2 regions of the Cupriavidus sp. UBA2010 genome follow, and region 1 is predicted to be linked to the other one. Evidence: predicted binding sites of a transcription regulator. Region 1 holds the regulator's gene; the other holds the start of a gene.
What was found. The regulator FNR, encoded in region 1, switches genes on or off when oxygen is low (the NO sensors DNR and NnrR bind a similar motif). The targets are predictions, from matches to a motif close to TTGATNNNNATCAA.

Region 1 (3,276 bases):
AGCGACATGTCGAAGGGGATCGCATCGCGCGGATCCGACTCGACGGCGATCCCTGGAGCCTGCGCAAGCTGCGAATCAAGGCGACCAAGCATGTGCTCTGGGTGCTGATCGCACTGTGGACGGGCTTCACGTTTATCGGGTATTTCGCACCGATTCGGGAACTTGGTAGCGAGGTCCTGCATTTCACGCTAGGACCCTGGCAGAGCTTCTGGATGCTGTTCTACGCATTTGCGACCTGGGGCAACGCCGGATTCATGCGCGAGCAGGTGTGCAAGTACATGTGCCCCTATGCGCGTTTCCAGAGCGTGATGGTCGACCGCGATACCTATGTCGTGACCTATGACGTGGGTCGTGGGGAGCCGCGTGGTAGCCGTTCCCGCAAGACCGATCGCCATGCGGCTGGTATTGGCGATTGCGTGAATTGCAGTATCTGCGTGCAGGTGTGTCCGACCGGTATCGATATTCGTGATGGCCTCCAGTACGAGTGCATCGGTTGTGGCGCCTGTATCGACGCGTGCAATCTCGTCATGGACAAGATGGAGTACCCGCGCGGCCTGATCCGATACACGTCGGAAAACGCCATGCGCAAGTCCCTGACGACATCCGACGCGCGCAAACGGCTGCTGCGACCACGCACGATCATCTATACGCTGATCTGGCTGGTTCTGGCGGCGGGCTTCGTCGCATCGCTGGCAATGCGGTCGCCGATCAAGGTCGACATCATTCGGGATCGCGGCGCGCTGGGCCGGGAAGTGGAGGGCCGCTGGATCGAGAACGTCTATCGGCTCCAGGTGATCAACACCACGGAAGCGCCGATGCGGATTCGCGTGCAGGCTGAGGGCGACGATCTGACTGGACTGACGGTCGAGTATGACAAGTCCGCCGAGGCCATGCAGCCAACGTCCAACCGGTTGTTGCCGATTCGCATTCGCGTGCCGATCGACGATGCCAAGGAAGGCACGCACAAGATCAACGTAACCGTGACGGCGGAGGGCGAGGACGGCCGAGACGCGCATATCAGGCAATCCACGAGTTTCATTGTTCCCCGCAATCTGTGATGCTGAGGGTGAAATGGCAGCAAACAAGGAGAGCGCAATGACATCCCAACAGTCCAAGCCCTGGTACAGGGAACCGTGGCCGTGGCTTTTGATGAGCGGTCCGTTGCTCGCAATTATTGGCTGCGGCGTGACCATCTGGCTTGCCAACACGCATCCGGATTTGCCGGTTTCCGGCGTGGAGCGTCATGGCCTGGTCGTGGAGAAAACGGGGGCGGAGCATGTAGCGTCGCCGGCTGCGAGGCGCCCATGAGACTCCGCTGGCTGATGTGGGTACTTTGGCCGGCGTTTCTGATGGGCGGAGCGGCCACCGCCACCGTGTTTTCGGTCGTTGATCCGGGCGATCTCACGTTCTTCGGGCACCAGGTGGAAGCGTCTCGTGAGGCGGTCTACACGATTGGCTTCCTGGTGGCGTGGTTGTTTTGCGCGTTGTCCAGCGGACTGACGCTATACACCATGCCAACCAAGCTCGAGGAGACCGACGAACTCGAGTAATGGCTCGAGTGCTGGCAGAAAGCAAAACGGCCGCACCGGGAGATCAGCTCCCGATGCGGCCGTTTTCCTGGCCACGATGCCCGTTAGCAGTTTCGGCTATAGACCTGCCTGATGCCTTCCATGTCCACGAGTTTCACGTGTCGTTGGCGAATCTGGATCAGGCCGGCTTCGGCGAATCGCGAGAAGAGCCGACTCACGGTTTCGAGCTTGAGGCCAAGGTAGCTGCCGATTTCTTCGCGGCTCATCCGCAGCACGAACTCGCTCGACGAGTAGCCGCGCATCGACAGGCGCTCCGACATGTTGACGAGAAATGCTGCCAGGCGCTCTTCGGCACGCATCGAGCCAAGAGTGATCAGCATGATCTGGTCTTGCGAGATTTCCTTGCTCATCAGCCTCAGGAACTGCTGCTGGAGAGAAGGCAACGTGCCGGACAGCGATTGCAGGTCATCGAATCGCACGACGCAGACCTCTGTGTCCTCGAGCGCGGTGGCGTCGGACGCATGCTGCATCTCGCTGAGGCCGTCGAGCCCGACGACCTCACCGGGCAAATGGAAGCCGGTGATTTGCGTGCGTCCGTCCTCCATGGTCACGTGGGTCTTCAATGTGCCAAAGCGGATCGCATAGACTGCGGTAAGTGGTTCGCCCATGCGATAGAGCGTTTCGCCCTTGTGAACACGAACGCGTTCCTGTACGAGCGTGTCCATCTTTGCGAGGTCCTGTTGCGACATGCCCACGGGAAGGCAAAGCTGGCCCATGGCGCAAGTGGAGCAACGCGGAGACATCTCGGTGACGGGAATGGAGGTAAGCAATTGATGGTGCTCGCATGAATGCGCTTGCGATGGAGGCGCGATGCAGGCATTTTACAGCGTGATGTGACGCAGAAGCGAGGAACAGTTGCCATTTGGTGTGCTTTTCAGTGTCTTTACACTTGCGTTGCTTGGTGGCGTGCATTGCGCCGCCATGTGCGGAGGAATTGCCATTGCCGTCGAGCAACGGCAATCCGGGGGGGCTGTTGCGGTCGTTAGCCTCGTGCATCGCTCGCGATTTCACTGGTGGCTGGAACTGCTGGTCATGCACGCCGGGCGTCTCACGACCTATGTGCTGCTTGGGGCGCTGATGGGAGCGGTGGGTGCGACAGTCTGGAAGCAGGACTACCTTCCAGTGCAGCGCTGGCTCTATGGCGCGGGCAGCCTGTTACTGGTTCTGACCGGGGTGTGGTTGTTGCGGGGCCGCGTCATGCGTGCAGCATGGCTCGAACGGCTGGCGGCGCGGGCTGCCTCGTATGTCGTCCGGGGCGTCGCGTCGCTGGGCATGCAGATGCCGCTTCGCTTGCGTCGGCACGCGCCCATCATGCGGCGCTATGGGATGGGGTTGGCCTGGGGGCTGGTGCCCTGTGGTATGGTGTATGGCGCACTTGCGCTGGCCTTGTTGGCTGGAAATGCGCCATCTGGGGCACTTGTCATGGCGGCCTTTGGCATTGGGACGCTGCCCAACCTGCTGGTGATCTCGGGTTTGTCGGGCTACCTGCGGCAACTGTCGCGCCGCCCCGGCGTTCGAGTGGGCGCCGCGCTTGTTGTGATCGGTTTTGGGGCGCTGGGTGTCGCACGCGCCGTCTGGCTGCCCGATACGCTGGCCAATCACGGCTTCTGCGTCGTGTTCTAGACTTTTTTGCTGGTTGCAGGGCGGGGCTGGAATGCCATACAATCGCGAAAACCACGGTATCGCG
Region 2 (3,276 bases), on a different contig from region 1:
CGAGCTGCTGGCCGATATCATTCGCAAGACCGTTGCCCGGGGCGGCAGCGTGATCATTCCCGTCTTTGCGGTTGGGCGTGCCCAGTTGCTGCTGTATTGCCTCTACCGGCTGCGCCAGCGACGGCGCTTTCCCGATGTGCCCATCTACCTGAACAGCCCGATGGCCATCGAAGCCACGCGGATTCTCTCCGAGCACTCGGACGAACTGCGGATCGACCCCGAAACGTGCGCGGCTGCCTGTTCGGTGGCGATTCCAACCCGAAGCATGGAGGAGTCGATCCGCATCAACCGGGTGGATCAGCCGAAGATCATCCTGGCTGGTAGCGGAATGCTGACGGGCGGGCGCGTGGTGCATCACCTCGAATCGTTCGGGCAGGACCCACGCAGCACTTTCCTGCTGGTGGGGTTCCAGGCGGCCGGAACGCGGGGTGCGACGCTGGCGTCCGGCCAGCGCACGTTGCGGATGCACGGGCGCGAAGTCGAACTGCGTGCTTCAGTCGAACAGATTCGCCATTTCTCGGCACATGCCGATGCGGATGGGCTGATGGACTGGATGAGTGCCATCGGGACGCCGCCACGGCAGACGTTCATCGTGCACGGCGAGCCCAGTGCCGCCGATGCGCTGCGCCAGCGCATCGAGCATTCGCTGCATTGGGATGTCACGATGCCCGAGTACCGGGGTATCTATACGCTCGACTAAGCGTTCGACTAAGCGTTCGACCGGGCGACCGAGCAAGGCGTGCCGGCGCGGCTAGTAGGAAAAGAGGGTGGGAATCGTGGCGTGACGAAGCACGGTGTCCGTCACGCCACCCAGCAATTCCTCGCGCAGCAGCCCCCGGCCATACGCGCCACAAACCAGCAGGTCGGCGCGGCGCTGGCCGGCGATGGCAAGCAGTGACTCGCCGATATCGGCCGATCGTTCCAGCACCATCTCGACCATGCTCGCGTGCACGCCATGCCGAGCCAGCCAGTTTGCCGCGTAGGCGGGCGGGGAGAGTTCGGCCTTGCGGCGCGCGTACGGAGGAATGCAGGACACCACGTCGACCTGGGTGGCGCGCTTGAGCAACGGCAGCGCGTCATGCAGCGCGCGCGCGGATTCGCGGGTGCCGTTCCAGGCCACCACGATCGAGCCATAGGGGAAGGTGGAAGCGTCCGGCAGCGGCCCTTGAGGAATGACCAGCACCGGGCGGCCACTCGAAAGAATGGCCGTCTCGACGAAGTGCCGGGCTACGTCGCTGTCGGCGTTCAGTCGGTCGGGCTGGCCGACGATCAGCAGGTCGGCCAGCCGGCCTTCGCACTGGATGGCGTCGGTGGGCGCGCCCTCGCCGACGCGCCAGTCGACGGCAAACGTCGCGGCTTCGGTGGCGATGTCGAAGGCTTCCCGGGCGGCTTCACATGCGGCGCCAAGATCCGGCGCGTATGCCTGGCGCTCGCGGCGGCCGTCCGCGGTGCGATAGACCCACGCTGGCTCGTCCGCGCTCAGCGAAAGCAGGCCGATCAGCGTGGCGTTGAACGATCCGGCCAGCGCCACGGCATGACAGAGCCGGGCCTCCACTGATTGCGAGGCATCGACGTGGACCATGATCGCCGAGATGTCCATATGGTCTCCTGAAAAAGCAAGGCGCTTCGGCGCCATTTGGGTCTCAAATGTATGCGTGATGTGCCGCGTATGGTTGCGACAGATCAAGAGCGCCTGATTCGGTGGACTCGGGTCATCTTGCGATACATCAACCATGGAGCCTTGGCACGTCCTATGCTGGGTCAGTGAGGGCACGTGGCCCGGACTGAGGAGACCGATATGTATGAACGCATCCTGGTTGCCGTGGATGGCAGCCCGTCTTCCGACCTGGCCATTGCGCAGGCAGCCGGGCTGGCCAAGGGCCTGGGCGCGGAGGTGAAGGTCCTGTTCGTAGTGGACGAGGGCGAAGTGTTCCTTGAGGCAGGTTTCGTCAATCCGCAGGACATCCTGAATGGACTGACGGACTTTGGCAGGAAGGCCCTTGCAGCCGCCGCTCACCGTCTCCAGGACGCTGGCGTGCGGTTTCAGACCGAACTGGCAGAGAAGTCAGCGGTGCCGGGTGACATCGCTGGCGCGATCGTCGGCTATGCCGACCGCTGGCCAGCCGATGTGATCGTGATGGGTACACGCGGCCGACGCGGTGTGCGCCGCATGATCATGGGTAGCGTCTCTGAAGGTGTGGTGGCCAAGACCAGCAAGCCGGTGCTGCTGATTCGCGGCGAGTCGGCCTGAACGACGGGGCTGTGGCCGGGGGCCACGACGTTATAGCTTGTCTTCGTCGCCGAACAGCCTCGCCTCGATCGCATAGCGGACCAGTGCGGCGTCGCTGCGAAGCTGGAGCTTTTCCATCAGGCGCATCTTGTAGGTGCTGACCGTCTTGGCGCTGACGCACAGCGCGGCGGCGATCTGCGTCAGCGACTCGCCATCGACGATGCGCCGGAATACCTCGAGTTCACGATCCGACAGGCCTTCGTGCGGCGCATCGGGCTTTTCCTGCAGGCCCAGCGCCAGCTTTTCGGCCATGGCGGGGCTGACGTAGGTGCCGCCCGCGGCCACCTTCCTGAGCGCCTCGACCAGTTCCGTCGCCGCGCTTTCCTTGGTCAGGTAGCCGGCCGCGCCGGCACGGAAGGCGCGGACCACATACTGTTCCTCCGCGTGCATCGTCAGCACGAGGATTCGTAGTGCAGGATGATCGGCCCGCAGTTGCCGGATCAGTTCCAGCCCGTTCCGGCCGGGCATCGACAGGTCCAGCAGGATGACATGCGGGGACAGCTCGCGCACGAGTTGTGGCACCTCGGTACCGCGGGCTGCTTCGCCAACCACCTCGAAGTCGCTGGTGCGTTCGAGGATATGGCGCAATCCGTTGCGCACCACAGTGTGATCGTCTGCAATGATCACGCGAATCATGCCTGGGTCTCCTTGCAATCCGGATGACCCGGAAAAGTGACGACGAGTTCGAAGCCGTCGCCGGGCGAATGTTCGATGGACACCGTGCCACCCAGCAGGCGTGCCCGTTCCCGGATGCCAAGCAGGCCGAACGAGCGGCGCGCGCCATCCTTCGGCTGGCCGTTCCAGCCGCGCCCGTTATCGAGCACGCGCAGCACGTACTGGTCGTGGTCGTGGTCCTGGTTCTGGTGGGTCAGCGTCACCCAGGCCTCGCTGGCGTCCGCATGATGCACGACGTTGTTGAGCGCCTCCTGGACGATCCGGAATACAGCGGTGGCGGCTTGCTCGGTGACGTCGATTTCCTCCGGCGT

Region 2: a site for FNR is predicted at 1,718-1,731, ahead of B2246_RS12535 (universal stress protein). Genes of this name have one in related genera too.

Annotation. Positions count from the first base shown of each region.
Region 1 covers NZ_DDCI01000012.1:121,219-124,494, forward strand. Annotated here, with positions in the region: gene ccoG (cytochrome c oxidase accessory protein CcoG) at 1-1,058, shown strand, start outside; gene B2246_RS07880 (membrane protein) at 1,072-1,308, shown strand; gene B2246_RS07885 (hypothetical protein) at 1,305-1,550, shown strand; gene fnr (fumarate/nitrate reduction transcriptional regulator Fnr) at 1,634-2,359, opposite strand; gene B2246_RS07895 (sulfite exporter TauE/SafE family protein) at 2,445-3,212, shown strand.
Region 2 covers NZ_DDCI01000016.1:76,708-79,983, forward strand. Annotated here, with positions in the region: gene B2246_RS12525 (MBL fold metallo-hydrolase RNA specificity domain-containing protein) at 1-700, shown strand, start outside; gene B2246_RS12530 (universal stress protein) at 752-1,600, opposite strand; gene B2246_RS12535 (universal stress protein) at 1,799-2,251, shown strand; gene B2246_RS12540 (response regulator) at 2,282-2,926, opposite strand; gene B2246_RS12545 (sensor histidine kinase) at 2,923-3,276, opposite strand, start outside.